Regions from separate parts of the Paenibacillus sp. OAE614 genome, predicted to be linked through region 1. Evidence: riboswitches for the same ligand, from Rfam matches in the RefSeq annotation. Region 1 holds a riboswitch; the other holds the start of a gene.
What was found. A riboswitch is a leader RNA that binds a small molecule or an ion and turns the genes downstream of it on or off. The one in region 1 is predicted to bind cobalamin.

Region 1 (7,617 bases):
TAGGCGTTTGTCCACTGAAAATTTCGCCGATGATATGTATAAAAAAGCGCAGGATCCGTAACGGATCACTGCGCTTCGCTTGTGCTGGTCTCATGCCCTCGGATCGACCAGGTGGGCTAAGGACCGTTCAGCAATTAGTATCCCCAAGTTTTCGCGATGATGACAAGCAGAATAAAGAGGACAAGAATGATGCCGACGCTCGTCGACCAGCCGCCACCATAACCAACTCCACCAACTTCGCTCATGTGATATTCCCCTTTCTTCATAGGATCAGTTTTATTCTATGAAAGAAACCTTTCAGCGTTGTGGACAGAGTCAGCGGTTTAAAAGACTATTTTTTCTCGGTCTCGAGAGAGCCCACGGCGGGCTCACGGGATTAGCACAACACGTGCTACCCTAATAATCCAACCTGTACGTGCCTAGATAGTAAGAAACTACTTTATTTATAAATAAAAAAGCCCCTGCCAGCACATAGCCAGCAGGGGCTTCCTCATTCCTGACTTTTTATTACCAACAGAATGCCTTAACAATAATTACCAACAGAATAAAGAGCACCAGGATAGCACCTACATTGCTGTGCAAACCGTATCCGTATCCTACGCCACCAACAACACCGTCGCTCATTCATATACCTCCTTTGTCAGAAGTTAATATTACAATATGTGTATTCCACTATTTGGTATGGGTAAACGCACTTAAGATTGATTTTTTTTTGAATGAAAACGCCCGCTTCGAAAGCGGGCTTTGCCTTACATCAAGGAAGTTTTATGAGCCACTATACTATATGCCCTGTATAGGAAATTGGTTCTTACATACAGGTCTTTATCATTCCTGATTCTTGTCATGAGTGGGATACCTTTGCGCTCCTCTGGATCGATCATGCTGCGCTGCTAGGACCTGCGACAGCCGTCAGGGGAAATTCCATTTTCTTTTAATTGATGGCGAAAAACACACTTTACTCAACCAAAGGGTAGAAGAATGTTAGAAGTTTAGCAAAATCAACAAAAAAAGACGCGGTCTCCGAAATCCGGAAACCCGCGTCCTGCAAGGCTTATGAAAGATGCTGGTGAAGGGAATTGAACCCCCGACCTACGCATTACGAGTGCGTTGCTCTACCCCTGAGCTACACCAGCGTGGAAAATGAAATTTTCCGTCAAACAAAAACTATTATACAACTTCTTCTCCAAAATGCAATACTTCATTGCGACTGGAATTTATTTCAACTTGTCGCGGACCGATTGCAGCTTCTGGGCGCTGGAAGAGGCTTTGTCCCGTCTGTCGTCGATTTTGACCGAAGTGGATACGCGCTGCGCGCCGGCCAGGAACGGTGCTTCGTGCAGGGCTGCTATCGCCTGCCATACATCCGGAAGAGCCCCCTCGATGATCGTGCTCATCGACGTCAGTTCGTAGCCGATCCCCTTCTGTTCCGCCAGCACCTGCTGCATTTGTGCCACATAGGAACTCAGGCTGGTCGTTGCCGTTCCGATCGGAATGACCGTTACCTCTGCAATTGCCATGGTCGTGCGCCTCCTTTATCCTTTTGCAAGCGGATCGAACTTTATTCCTAATTTTATTGTACCCGACCGCCTGCGGAATCGCAAAAGGATGGCCCGCAAAATTTTTTATTCGCGTTTTTCCTGCAAATTCCGCCCGATTTCTACCTTTTCAGCCCCCTCTAGAGGTTAATCTCCAATGGTTCACAGTAGCGCCCCGGGGGTCCATCTGGTATAATTCTCATTGCTCGTCTTTTAAGAGGAACTATGTTTACAAACACAATATATTGGGTTAAATTAGTATGAAAGCAACCAAATATAGTGGAAACAGGTGAACACGGCTCGATTTGCCAGGCGTTCATAATAGGGAAGCACGGTGTGAATCCGTCACGGTCCCGCCACTGTAACCGGAAGGCCCGAGAGCTCCGAGCTTTCGGCACGATATCGGCTAAGGCCACTGTCCGTCACGCGGACGGGAAGGCGCCGAATATCGCATTTTCGGGAGTCAGGAGACCTGCCTGTTTTGTCTCACGAAAGGCCTACGAGGAATAGGTGCGTGATGCCAGTCGATATCTATACATAGGGTGATAGATATTTTTTCCCATGCTCGTAAATAGGGCATACGGGATCTAGCGGCATTTTCGTACCTGTGCTTCAGGTTCTTCGGAAATGCCTTTTGTATGGGCAAGCACAGCAAGAGCTCCCTCTTAACAGCATCGTCCTACTTTCCGTTATACCAAATATACAAACTTTGAAAGGAGATCTGCACCATGCCGCAGCTCGTTACCAAACCGAACAACCGCCAGCTGGCTTTTGATGAAATCCGTCTCTCCGTTTATGCCGACCGAATCCTGGAGGGGCTGGAGACCCTGGACAAGGAGCGCCTCCTTCGAGGCGTGCAGAGCAAACTGCGCCGCGAGGAAGTCACCGGCGACGAAATCAGCAGCGCGTTCACGATGTCGGCGCTTGAGCTGGTCACCAAGGAGGAGCCGAACTGGAAGTTCGCCGCAGCGCGCTCGCTGCTGACCTCCCTGTACAAGAAGGCCGCTTACAACCGCCGCTACAAAGCCTATCCTGACGAGCCATATGGTGCGTTCTACCCTCTCATTACCGAGCTGGTGCAAAAAGGAATCTACCGCGAGGAGCTCCTCACCTGCTATACAAAAGAGCAAATTGAAGAATTGGGCCGCTGCATCGATTACAAATGCGACCTGCTGTTCGACTATATCGGTCTGCTGACCCTGTCCGACCGCTACCTTGCGCATGATTTCGACGGACGCGTTATGGAGCTTCCGCAGGAGCGCTACATGGTCATCGCCATGTATCTGATGCACACTGAGCCAGAGGACAAGCGCCTTGAGCTCGTGAAGGAAGCGTATTGGGCCATGAGCAACCTGTACATGACCGCCGCTACGCCTACGATGTCCAACGCCGGCAAGAAGGTCGCCGGACAGCTGTCCAGCTGCTTTATCGACACGGTGGACGACTCGTTGGAAGGGATTTTCGACTCCAATACCGACGTGGCCCGTCTCAGCAAAATGGGCGGCGGCATCGGCGTCTACCTCGGCAAAGTCCGGGCACGCGGCTCTGACATCCGCGGTCACAAGAATACCAGCTCCGGCGTTATCCCTTGGATCCGCCAGCTGAACAACACGGCGGTCAGCGTTGACCAGCTCGGCACCCGTAAAGGTGCGGTTGCCGTCTACTTGGACGTCTTCCACAAAGACATCCTGGCCTTCCTGGACCTGAAGCTGAACAATGGCGACGAGCGCATGAGAGCGCATGACGTGTTCCATGGCGTGTGCCTGCCTGACCTGTTCATGGAGGCGGTTGAAGCCCGCGGCGAGTGGAGCCTGTTCTGCCCGCATGAAGTGAAGAAAATCATGGGCTGGAAGGATGCCAATGGCCGCCCGGCGGGTCTTGAGGATTATTATGACGAAACGGTAGGTCAAGGATCGTTCCGCGAGAAGTACGCCGAAGCGGTTGCCCACCCGCTGCTTCCAAGAATTACGGTGCCTGCGATCGACATCATGAAGCGCATCATGAAATCGCAGCTGGAAACCGGCACGCCGTACATGTTCTACCGGGATACCGTCAACCGTGCGAACCCGAACCGTGCACATGGCATGATCTACTCGTCCAACCTGTGCACCGAAATTATGCAGAACCAGTCCGCCACCGTGGTGGAAAAAGAAGAACTCGTGACCAAAGACGGCCAAACCCGGATCGTCATTTCCAAGGTTCCCGGCGACTTCGTCGTCTGCAACCTGAACTCGATTCACCTGGCCCGTGCCGTTCCGGACAATGTGCTGGACCGCCTGGTGCCGATCCAGGTACGCATGCTGGATAACGTCATCGACATCAACAACATTGAAGTCCTGCAAGCCCAATATACGAACAGCCAATACCGCGCGGTTGGACTCGGCACCTTCGGCCTGCATCACCTGCTCGCCCTTGAAGGCATCCGCTGGGAGTCCGACGAGGCGGTTGAATATAACGACAATCTGTACGAAAAAATCAACTACCTGCTCGTGAAATCCAGCATGGAGCTGGCCAAGGAGAAAGGCCACTATCCGAAGTTCAAAGGCTCCGACTGGGAGAACGGCGCTTACTTCACCAGCCGCGGTTATGTCGACGGCGAGCATGAAGGCAAGTTCGTCACCACCGAGCAGTGGAAAGAGCTCCAGCAGGAAGTGCAGCAGAACGGCGTCCGCAACGCCTGGCTGTTCGCTATCGCGCCAAACGGCTCGACTTCGATCATTGCCGGCTCCACCGCCAGCATCGATCCGCTGTACGACCTTCTGTCTTACGAGGAAAAAACGACCTACAAGATCGCCAACCCGGCTCCGGACCTGTCCGAGAAGACGATCTGGTATTACAAAACGGCATTCCTGATTGACCAGCATTGGTCCATCAAGATGGCCGCGGCGCGTCAGCGCCATATCGACCAGGCTCAAAGCTTCAATCTGTACGTTCGTCCGGATATCCGGGCGACGGAATTCCTTGAGCTTCACCTTCACGCCTGGAAAGCTGGCATCAAAACGACGTACTACGTCCGCAGCCGTGCGCTGACGATTGAAGAGTGCGAGTCGTGTGCATCGTAAAAGATGTTAAAGCCTAAAACCTTTTTCGATCCCTCCCAAACCCTCCCTTCCAAGGGAGGGCCCCGAGGGCGCTGCCCTCTGGACACCCGGAATGTGGCGGATGACCGGCGGGTTGCGGATTTTCTTGATGTGAATATGTGCTGTGAGTCGCTTTCGTCCCCCTCCTGCTTTGCAGGTATGGGGGACACGCTTTTACGTTTGAGCGGTGCGTGTGGTGGTCTCCTCGATTCTCGGAGACCCCTTGCGTCGCGCGGCTTTGCTCCCTGTTTTGCTTCGCAAAATGCGGGAGCTCGCCACGCGTCCGGCTAACGGATAAGTACAACTACGAGAAACCTTTGATATGGATTACAGCATTCTGTGACGGATGTTGATATATATGAACAAGCAAAATAAAGAACAAGGAGTGAAATCGAGTATGCAAATGCAAAAGATTTTTAACACCGAAGCGCCGAACCGCTCGACCCGCATCATCGAAGGTGAATGCTCGGGCATCCTGAACTGGAACGATATCCGCATGCCCCATATGTACAAATTGTATAAGGTTCTGCTGCTGAACCACTGGATCGCCGACGAAATTCCGATGGCCAAAGACGCGCAGCAGTTCGTCAACCTCGATCCGGAGGAGCAGCGCACCTTCAAGATCAACATTTCTTTGCTCGCTGTGCTGGACTCGATGCAGACGATGTTCATCAGCGACGTAAAGCGTTATTTTACCGATTCCTCGCTGGAGGCCATCTCGGCCATCATCGGGCAGCAGGAAGTCGTGCACAACCAATCCTACTCCTACGTGCTGTCTTCGATCGTATCCGAGCAGGAGCAGAAAGAGATTTTCGAATACTGGAAGCATGATCCGGTGCTGCTCGACCGCAACCGTTTCATCTCTGAAATCTACCAGGAGTTCCGCGACGAGCAGAATCCGCAAACGTTCTTTAGAGCACTCGTGGCCGACCTGATCCTGGAAGGCATTTTCTTCTACAGCACGTTCGCCTTCTTCTACAACCTGGCCCGTGACCAGAAGATGATGGCGACCAGCCAAATGATCTCCTACATCCAGCGCGACGAGAACCAGCACTGCTATTTCTTCGGCGAAGTGTTCAAGCAGCTGCTCAAGGATTTCCCTGAGCTGAACACGAAGGAGAACATGGACTACGTCTACCGCACGATCGACCGCGCGGTAGAGCTGGAAACGAACTGGGCGCATTACACGCTCAGCGAGGTTAAAGGCATCGATCTGAATGAGCTGTCCGACTACATCAAATACATCGCCAACAAACGCCTGAAAATGATGGGGATGGAAAAAGGCTACGAAGGCGTGGATTCCAACTGCATGCCATGGATTCGTCCTTTCTCCGACGAGGCGCTCAACGCCACCAAAACGGACTTCTTCGAAGCCAAATCCCGCAACTACGGCAAGGTCGGCGACGACAACGGATTCGACGATCTGTAAGCCGCTCGCCCACAATCCTATACATTCGCAAGACCCGGGAAGTGCAGCTCCGCTGCGCTTCCCTTTTTCATTGGATCGTGTATGATGGAACAAAAGATATTAGATCCGCATGTTACCGTTTGGAAAGGAGCTGCCCGTTGCCCGTGAATAAGTCCTTAAAGGCTGTATTGTTTCTTGTCGCATCCGCGATTCTGACCCGGCTGATCCCGTTTTCCTCCTGGTTCCGCACCCTGGATACGATGATTCACGAGTTCGGTCATGCGGTCGTCACCCTGCTGCTCTCCGGAAGGGTTCTGCGCATCGAGCTCAATGCCGATCACAGCGGGACCACCTACTCCTATTTATCCTCCGGCTGGAGCTCCGTGCTCGTCTCGCTGTCGGGGTATACGATCGCTTCAATCTTCGCTGTGCTTCTGTTCTACGGGTACGCCAAACGCAAGCAGGCCGCCGGGCTGATCCTGATCACGCTGCTGGCTGCCGTCAACCTGCTCTTTTTTGTCCGGAACAGCTACGGCGTTTGGTGGCTCGTCATCTTTATGGCGCTGAACATCGTGTTTTATTTGCTGGGCAGCACCGTGCGCAATTTCTATTACCTTCTGCTCGCCTTCCTTTGCCTGGAAGAATCGGTTGTCGGGCCGCTTACCCTGGCCATCACTTCCTTGACCAATCCGCGGCAGGCCGGTGACGCGGCCAACCTGGCTCACATGACGGTGCTCCCTGCCATCGCCTGGTCGGTGCTGTTTCTGCTGTTTGCGCTTTGGTGCACCACCCAAAGCCTGACCTTGTTTTGGCGGAAGCCCGCGCGAAAGCCTGCTGCAAACACCAGCATGCGGACCGGATAAAACTTACGCGGTCTCGAATTCTCTCAACCCAAAAAAAGGCTTGTCCCACACGTATGTGGGCGCAAGCCTTTTCTGCTCTTATCGAGTGTTCGTATGAACGGGATCAGCGGCGCAGCTAGCGTCAACTGCTCCGTCTTCTGCCAAAAATCAGCGACAGAATAAACAGGATCAGGAAGACGAAGAACAGCACCTTTGCGACGCCAACGAGCGCAGAGACGATGCCGAAGAAGCCGAAAATCGCAGCTACGATGGCAATGATCAAAAACAAAATCGCGAGTCCGATCATCGTGATCACCTTTCTTTCGTTAGAATGTGGTACTTGTTTTTAACCCCGTAACGCGGATTTGAACCTTGAAAAATACCCCAGATCCGAATATAATTTGTTCATACTTAAACTGTTCAATGTTGAACAAATTGATAAACGAAAGGTTGCTTATGCCATGAATCATCAAGGTTACCAGGATCCCCAAATGAAGCTGGCCGCTGAAGTCGTTCAATCCTTTACCGGCATTCAAAGGCGCCTCCTGGAGTTTACGCGCAGCAATGCGGAGAGCCTTGGACTGAATGTACTGCAGCTCGGCATCCTGAACACGCTGTATGCCGCGCCCGGCTTGACGCTAAAGGAATTAACCGTGCGTCTTTCCTCACCCAAAAGCAGCATCAGCTTACAAGTGGAAGGTCTCGTTCAAGCAGGGCTGGTGGACCGCGTCATCTCCGAGACAGACCGCAGG
Region 2 (7,617 bases), 5.9 Mb from region 1:
TTGAGAATTGGGCGTTACCTGAAATCTTTTGCTCGCCGACCTGCAGGTCATTGCGTCCGCTCAGCTCCGCGTTGACACCCATATGGTGCAGCGCGTCGATGACCGGCTGGGTAAACTTCAGGAAATTGTGGAACGATTCCCCGTCGTCTTTGGTAATGAAGCTGAAGTTGAGGTTGCCGAGGTCGTGGTACACCGCACCGCCGCCGGAGAGCCGGCGAACGACCTTGATATTGTTGTCTTTCACGTATTCCTGGTTGATCTCCTCGATCGTGTTCTGATGTTTACCGATGATGATCGAAGGACGGTTAATGTAAAACAGCAGGTAGCTGTCGTCCATGGGCAGATGTTTGAGGGCGAATTCTTCAATCGCCAGATTGACGGCAGGGTCGGTAATTCCCTGGTTATCGATAAACAGCATATTTGATTCCTCCGTTAAAAGGCCTTAATTAATTCGGTTCCTCGTCTATTGTAAACCAATTGCGGACAAGAAACAAAAGCGAAAACCGAATTGACGCGCAGCGAAATTTGACGCCATAATGGGGTCATTCGCAAGCGATTCAAGACAGTGAACTGCTGGGGGGAAAATACATATGCTGGAACGATACGGACATGGCGGGGATCTGGAGAGCGCGTCGGAACTGTACGGCGGCGATCCAGCGTCCTTTCTGGATTTCAGCGCCAACATCAATCCGCTGGGTCCGCCGGAAGGCGTCATGGCGAAGCTGGGACAGGCACTGCCTTCCATCCTTCGTTATCCGGATCCGGGACACCGACGCCTGAAAGCGCTGCTGTCCCGCAAACTGGGCGTGGCGCCGGAACATTTAAGCATCGGAAACGGGGCGGCGGAATCGATGGCGCTTCTGCTGCTCGGGCTGGCGCCGTCGAGGGTCGGGATCGTGCAGCCCTGCTTTTCGGAGTACCGGCAGCTGTCGGAGCAGTTCGGTGCCGAGGTGCATGCCGTCTTCGGCAGCCGGGAGCGCGACTGGAGAGCTGAGGTTTCGGACATTGCCGGACTGATGAAAAAGGTGGACCTGCTCTTTCTGGGGCAGCCGAACAATCCGAACGGTGTGCAGTATCCGCTCGAAGAGATTCGGGAATTGGCGGCCGAGGCGGAGCGGACCCGGACCTATTTCGTCGTCGATGAGGCATTCATCGACTTCATCCCGGAAGGGCGGCGGATGACGCTGCTGCCGGAGCTGGAGCGGTTTCCGCGGACGATCCTGGTCCGCTCGATGACGAAGTTTTATGCCATTCCGGGGCTGCGGCTGGGCTATGCGGCCGCGCATCCGGACGTGATCCGGGCGATGACGGGCAAGCAGGTGACGTGGAGCGTCAACGGCTTGGCCCTGCTCGCCGGGGAATTTTGCCTCGAGGGCGGCGAGGCGCATGAGCGCGAGACGCTGGAGCTGATTGCCGCAGAGCGCGCCCGGCTGAGGGCTGGTCTGCGGGATCTGGGCTGCCGCGTGAGCGGCGGCGAAGCCAATTTCCTGCTCGCGGAGCTGCCGGCACCGTGGAGTGCCGGGGAGCTGCAGCGCGAGCTCGGGCTTCGCGGCGTCCTGATCCGCAGCTGCGCCATGTACCCGGGCCTGGGGCCGGGTCATGTCCGGTTTGCGGTGAAGGGAGCGGACGCCAACGCGCGGCTGCTTGCTGTGCTGGGCGACGTGCTCGCCAGCCGGGCTGAATGATCTGCACTGATCTGCACTGATCTGCCCGAAAGGACAGGCTGTACAGGCATAAGCGGCAATGGCTGGTACGGCTGCTATGCAAGAAGGCGCTTGCGCGGGATGTGCACATCCTTTGCGGACCGGATTTTGGAGTCCGCATAAACACAAGATCAATATGGGGGATAAGAAGCGATGACGACACCATTTATGGACGGATTGCAGGATACGTACCATTCCACCGTGTGGCCGGGGCTCGTGCTGACGCGGAAAGAGCGGCATTTGCTGCTTGAGGCTCCAGAGCTGTTGGACTGCCTCGGAAGCTCCATTCACGGAGGCGGCATGAGCAGGCTGCAGCGGGTGACGAATATGTATGTGGACCGGACGTACGACTGCAGCGACCCGGTGCGCGATGCGGAGGAATGGCTCACGGCGTGGGGATACCCGCTGGAGACGACGGCGGGGCTGCTGACGGCGGTCCAGCTGCGCCATGCAGCGGTGCATGAGGAGAAGAACGAGCAGGCCGCGGTGTTCTGCTGCACGACGGCTGGCGTATCCAATGCTGCCCGTGCCGGCTCGGAGCGGCGGACGTTCGCGGCCTATACGCCGGGAACGATTAACATCATGCTGGCCATCGACGGCCAGTTGACGAAGGCGGCTATGCTGAACGCCGTCATGACGGCGGTGGAGGCCAAGGCCGCGGCGCTGGCCGACCTGGACGTGCGCGACCCGGACAATGGGCTGATCGCAACAGGGACGACGACGGACGCCGTCGTCCTCGGCGTGAGCCAAAGCGCCGCTTACGCCGGGCTGCACCGCTATGCGGGCACCGCGACTGACCTCGGCGCGATGATTGGACGCGCGGTGTACAGCACGGTGAAGGAAGGCCTGCTGGCGGCCTGGAGCGAGCGGAAATGACCGCAATATGGATCCTTGCCGCGGCTTTTATCATCGATTGGATCATCGGGGATCCGAGGTGGATTCCCCATCCGGTCATCGGCATGGGCAAGGCGATCAAAAAGGTGGAGAATGCCATTCGGGCTAGGGTCACCCGCCCGGCAGGACTCAAAAGAGCGGGGATTCTGCTCCCGGTCATCGTGGCGGGCGGCTCTCTGCTGCTGACATGGCTTGTCCTCAGGGGGCTGCATCAGGTGCATCCGTGGCTGGCCTGGGCGGTGGAGGCGGTGCTCATCGCCACGACGATCGCCGTCAAGGGCCTGAAGGACGCCGGCAAGGAAGTGCTTGTCCATCTGCGGCGCGGCGATCTGCCCGAGGCACGCAAGTCGCTCGGCATGATCGTCGGCCGGGACACGGCCCATCTGGACGAGCCGGAGATCGTCCGCGGCACGGTCGAAACGGTGGCGGAAAATATCGTCGACGCCGTCGTCTCGCCGCTGTTCTACGCCATCATCGGCGGTGCGCCGCTGGCGATGGCCTACCGGGCGGTGAACACGCTCGATTCCATGGTCGGCTACAAGAACGACAAATATTTGCATCTTGGCTGGGCGTCGGCGAGGCTGGATGACATCGCCAACTTCATTCCCGCCCGGATCACCGCGGGCATCCTGGTGCTGTCCGCCTGGCTGCTGCGTCTGGACGCCGCCAGAGCCTGGCGAACCGTGCGCCGGGACGCGCGCCGCCATCCGAGCCCGAACAGCGGCTTCCCCGAATCCGCGGTGGCGGGCGCGCTCGGCATCCGGCTCGGCGGCGAAAACGTGTACCACGGCGTCACCTCGTTCCGGGCTTACATGGGCGAGGCGCTGCGCTCGATGGAGGCGCGCGACATCACGATGACGATCCGGCTGCTTATCACGGTATCGGTCATCTTTATTGTGCTGGGCATCGCCGTGCTGTGGGCGGCAGGGGGCAGCTTATGGACCTCCTAGTGAAACAGGTAAATCTGCTGCTGGTCCGGCACGGCACGACGCGGTGGAACCGGGAGAAGCGTTACCTCGGGCATACGGATATCCCGCTGGATCCGGGCGGCAGGGACGAGCTTGCGCCGCTTGCCCGGGAGCTGGCCGGGAAGGCGTTCCGCGGCGTATACTGCAGCGACCTGGCCCGATGCCGGGAGACACTGGCGATCATCAGTCCGGCGCAAGCAGATACTGCGATGTATGACCCGCGGCTGCGGGAAATGGACTTTGGCGCCTGGGAAGGGCATACCTATGAACAGCTGCAGCACCAGTCCCTTTACCGGCAGTGGATCGATTCGCCGCAGCAGGTGACGCCGCCGGGCGGGGAGTCATGGGCGGATTTTGCCGGAAGGATCGACGGGTTTGTCGGCAGCTTGTTGAAGGACGTGGAAGGGGCATGCAGCAGACCGGCAGAGGCCCAGACCGGCGGCAGGGCGGCCCTTTCCGGATTACAAGGGATCAAGACTGGCGGGGCGGAACTTACCGGATCGCAAAGGACCGAGATTGGTGAGGCGGCACTGCCCGGATCGAAGGGGAGCGATGACAGCGAGGCAGCTCTTTCCCGATCGGAAAGATCGGGAGGCACCGGCCCCGAATCGCCGGTTCCGCCGGGAATGCTGATCGTCGCCCATGGTGGAGTTCTGCGGCAGCTCGCGGTCCGCCTCGTCCCGGGGCTGTCCTTCTGGGACGTTCACGTTCAGCCCGGGAGTTTGCTGTGGATCCGGCTGAGCTTCACTGAAGAAACCGGCAGTTGGAACGGCAAGCTGGTGAATGAAGCTTGAGAGAGGATGCGAGTGAGGTAATGGTCGTCATCGACCGGTCCGAGCTTTTCTGCACTCCGGCAATGGGAAGCGGAGAAAGGGCTCAGGCAGCCTTCATACAAGGACTTGCTCCCCAAATCGTCCGTTCCTCGGGTTTGGACATGCTTTCGGGCCCGCGTCCGGACATGCCCCCGGGCACGCGACCGGACATGCATCCCGGCAAGTGCCGGACACAAAAATTCCATTGTCACCCGCAGGCTTTTCCCCTATAATCAGGACAAAAGAAGCATGGCCAGGATAATTGAATAGGAGTGCTTATGAGGTCCCGGAAGCTGTCTGCCGTATAAGGCGAGCGTTGATCCGGGTGAAAAGGGAAGCCGGTGCAACTCCGGCACGGTCCCGCCACTGTAAACAGGTATGTCCCCAGGAAGCCACTGTTCCGCCGCTACACGGGATGGGAAGGCGGGGATGATTTTACCCAGCCTGTAAGTCAGGAGACCTGCCTCACGAGAGGAAATGACGGTCCTTCGAGGAAAGGATTACGTTTCACGTGCCCTTCATAACGCATGTTCGCCGCGGCTCAAGCAAGCATTAGCTTGACCACTTGACCTAGCAGCATGCTACAAGGCACACCGGTCCATCGCGGCGGCGCCGCGGGATGTTCCGTGCAGACGTAATCCCTGATTCTTGATCGAACAAGAGTCAGGGTTTTTTAGTTGACAAAGAATGGAGCGGCAGACGCCATACACCTGCTAATGGTGAGCAGCGGCGCTACCACTCTTGCATTTCCGTCAGGTTTATTCCGTTTTCGTATACCGGTCAGGCCTCTTTTGTGAAAATTATTCGACAGACAAAGAGGGAGAGAACGAAATCATGAACGTAACGTTGAAACGCTGGTCCACAGGCCTTGCGGCGCTGCTGCTTGCCTTATCGCTGAGCGCCTGCGGCGCCAAGAATGAAGACAGCTCCGCCTCGCAGCAGCCTGCTGCACAAACGGAGCAAAACACGGATAACAGTGCGTCGCAGACAAAGACAGACGAACTGAAAACAACCTATCCGCTGACCATTCAGGATGCGACCGGAGAGTCCTTTACTTTCAAGGAAGCGCCGAAGCATATTATCTCGGTATCTCCTGCAGAGACGGAGGCGCTCTTCGCGATTGGTCTGGACAGCGAGATCGTTGGGGTGTCCGATTATGACGATTATCCGGAAGCAGCCAAGTCCAAGGCGAAAATGGGCGGCATTACGAAACCGAACGAGGAAGCGATCATTGCGGCCCAGCCGGACATCGTATTCACGGGCATTTCGATGAGTGAGGAAGCGGTGAAGAAGCTGCGCGACCTCGGCATTCAAATTTTCAAGACCGATCCGAAGACAGTCGATGACGTCATCAAAAATATCGAAACTTACGGCCTCATCACCGATCATCAGGCGGAAGCCAAAGCGGTGGTCGACAAGATGAAGCAGGAGGAAAACGAGGTTACCGAAGCGGTCAAATCGCTGACGCCGGAGCAGAAGAAAAAGGTATACATCGAATTTTCCCCGGGCTGGACGGTTGGCAAGGGTGAGTTCATGGATGAGCTGATCACCCTGGCCGGCGGCGTGAACGTGGCGGCAGACACCGAGGGCTGGAGTGAAATCAGCGAAGAGAAAATCATCAAGGACAATCCGGACGTGATTTTGTATGCCAACAGCGTCATCGACGAGAAGACGAAGAAAAGCCTTGGCGACATCATTAAAGGCCGAAGCGGCTGGGACCAGATTACAGCCGTGAAGAACGATGCGGTCATCGGTCTTGACGACAATCTGCTGAGCCGTCCTGGCCCGCGCGTCACGCAGGGCTTGAAGGAAGTGGCGAAAGCCATTTATCCGGACCTGTTTAAATAATGAGCAAAAAGCTGGCAGGCTATGGAGGAATTGGCATCGTCCTGCTCGTCCTGACCCTGCTGATCTGTCTGGGGATCGGCTCGGTCGCGCTGCCGATCCGGGACATCGCCCTCATTCTGCTGCACCGGATTCCATGGATCGGGAGCCATATCGACCCGACGTGGAACGCATCGTTTGAGCAGATCATTGTGAAGGTTCGGCTGCCGCGGATTCTGCTGGGCATGCTGGTCGGCGCGGCTCTGGCCGTGGCCGGCTCGGGGTTTCAGGGCGTGCTGCGCAACCCACTAGCCGATCCGTTTACGCTCGGGGTTTCCTCGGGGTCGGCGGTAGGCGCGTCGTTCCTGATCTTTTTCGGGCTGCAGTATTCGTTTTTCGGCGGCTGGACGCTGCCTGCGGTCGCTTTCGTGACCGGAATGCTGACGCTGTGGATGGTCATCGCGTTGGCCAGGGAGAGCGGAAAAATTCCGACGAACAGTCTGATTCTGTCCGGCGTGGTGATGCAGTCCTTTCTCGGAGCGGTCGTATCCTTCCTTTCGGCGATGTCGAACCGGACGATCAATGAAATTATATATTGGACAATGGGCAGCCTCAGCCTGCGTGGATGGTCGTATACGGCCATCCTTTTGCCGTATTTTCTGGTGGGATTTGCGGTGGTCTGGAGCCGGGCCCGCGCGCTGAATCTATTGTCCTTAGGTGAGCGGCAGGCGGCCCATATGGGGATGAACGTGGACCGCGTGAAGCTGGGGGTGCTGCTCGTCAGCACGCTGCTCACGGCTGCCGCGGTGTCGGTTGCGGGCATTATCGGGTTCGTCGGACTCGTCATTCCGCATGTGATCCGGCTGATCACCGGTCCCGATTACCGGTTGATCGTGCCGCTGTCGGCCATCGGCGGAGCTGTCTTTATGGTCTGGGCCGACACGATCGCCCGCTCCCTGCTGGCGCCGACCGAGATTCCGCTCGGTGTGGTGACGGCCTTCGTAGGCGCTCCGTTTTTTGCCTATTTGCTGTACCGGAACAAAAAGCAGCGGAAGGGGAGATGGACATGATCGAGATCAGGGAAGCAGGGAAACAGTATGGCGGCATCACAGCTCTCTATGGCCTCAACTGGTCGGTCCAGGAAGGCGAATGGTGGGGGATTATCGGGCCGAACGGCAGCGGCAAGTCGACGCTGCTGCAGCTGGTTTCCGGCGTGGAAAAGGCCAGCAGCGGCGAGGTGCTGATTCACGGTAAACCTGCCTCTGCCTATAACCGGAAAATCCTTTCCCGCATGATGGCCGTTCTCCAGCAGGACGGCCTTCCTCCTGTTCATTATCCGGTCAGGGAAGTGCTGGAGATGGGACGATATCCATATCAGGACTGGCTCGGACGGGACGAGGGCGGCGATCCTGACGC

Region 2: it holds a riboswitch for cobalamin, as region 1 does, so the genes downstream of both, ABIE48_RS01975 (ABC transporter substrate-binding protein) here and ABIE48_RS28695 (ribonucleoside-diphosphate reductase subunit alpha) in region 1, are expected to answer to the same signal.

What each region holds. Positions count from the first base shown of each region.
Region 1 covers NZ_JBEPOD010000001.1:6,246,018-6,253,634, forward strand. The annotation lists partial or broken gene ABIE48_RS28670 (manganese catalase family protein) at 1-31, opposite strand, end outside; gene ABIE48_RS28675 (sporulation protein YjcZ) at 135-245, opposite strand; gene ABIE48_RS28680 (YjcZ family sporulation protein) at 508-624, opposite strand; tRNA gene ABIE48_RS28685 (tRNA-Thr) at 1,062-1,133, opposite strand; gene ABIE48_RS28690 (MTH1187 family thiamine-binding protein) at 1,215-1,517, opposite strand; cobalamin riboswitch at 1,806-2,029, shown strand; gene ABIE48_RS28695 (ribonucleoside-diphosphate reductase subunit alpha) at 2,264-4,597, shown strand; gene ABIE48_RS28700 (ribonucleotide-diphosphate reductase subunit beta) at 5,013-6,044, shown strand; gene ABIE48_RS28705 (M50 family metallopeptidase) at 6,188-6,886, shown strand; gene ABIE48_RS28710 (DUF1328 domain-containing protein) at 7,008-7,172, opposite strand; gene ABIE48_RS28715 (MarR family winged helix-turn-helix transcriptional regulator) at 7,327-7,617, shown strand, end outside.
Region 2 covers NZ_JBEPOD010000001.1:376,288-383,904, forward strand. The annotation lists gene lplA (lipoate--protein ligase) at 1-418, opposite strand, end outside; gene cobD (threonine-phosphate decarboxylase CobD) at 591-1,685, shown strand; gene ABIE48_RS01960 (adenosylcobinamide amidohydrolase) at 1,857-2,579, shown strand; gene cbiB (adenosylcobinamide-phosphate synthase CbiB) at 2,576-3,547, shown strand; gene ABIE48_RS01970 (histidine phosphatase family protein) at 3,535-4,359, shown strand; cobalamin riboswitch at 4,642-4,859, shown strand; gene ABIE48_RS01975 (ABC transporter substrate-binding protein) at 5,212-6,225, shown strand; gene ABIE48_RS01980 (FecCD family ABC transporter permease) at 6,225-7,271, shown strand; gene ABIE48_RS01985 (ABC transporter ATP-binding protein) at 7,268-7,617, shown strand, end outside.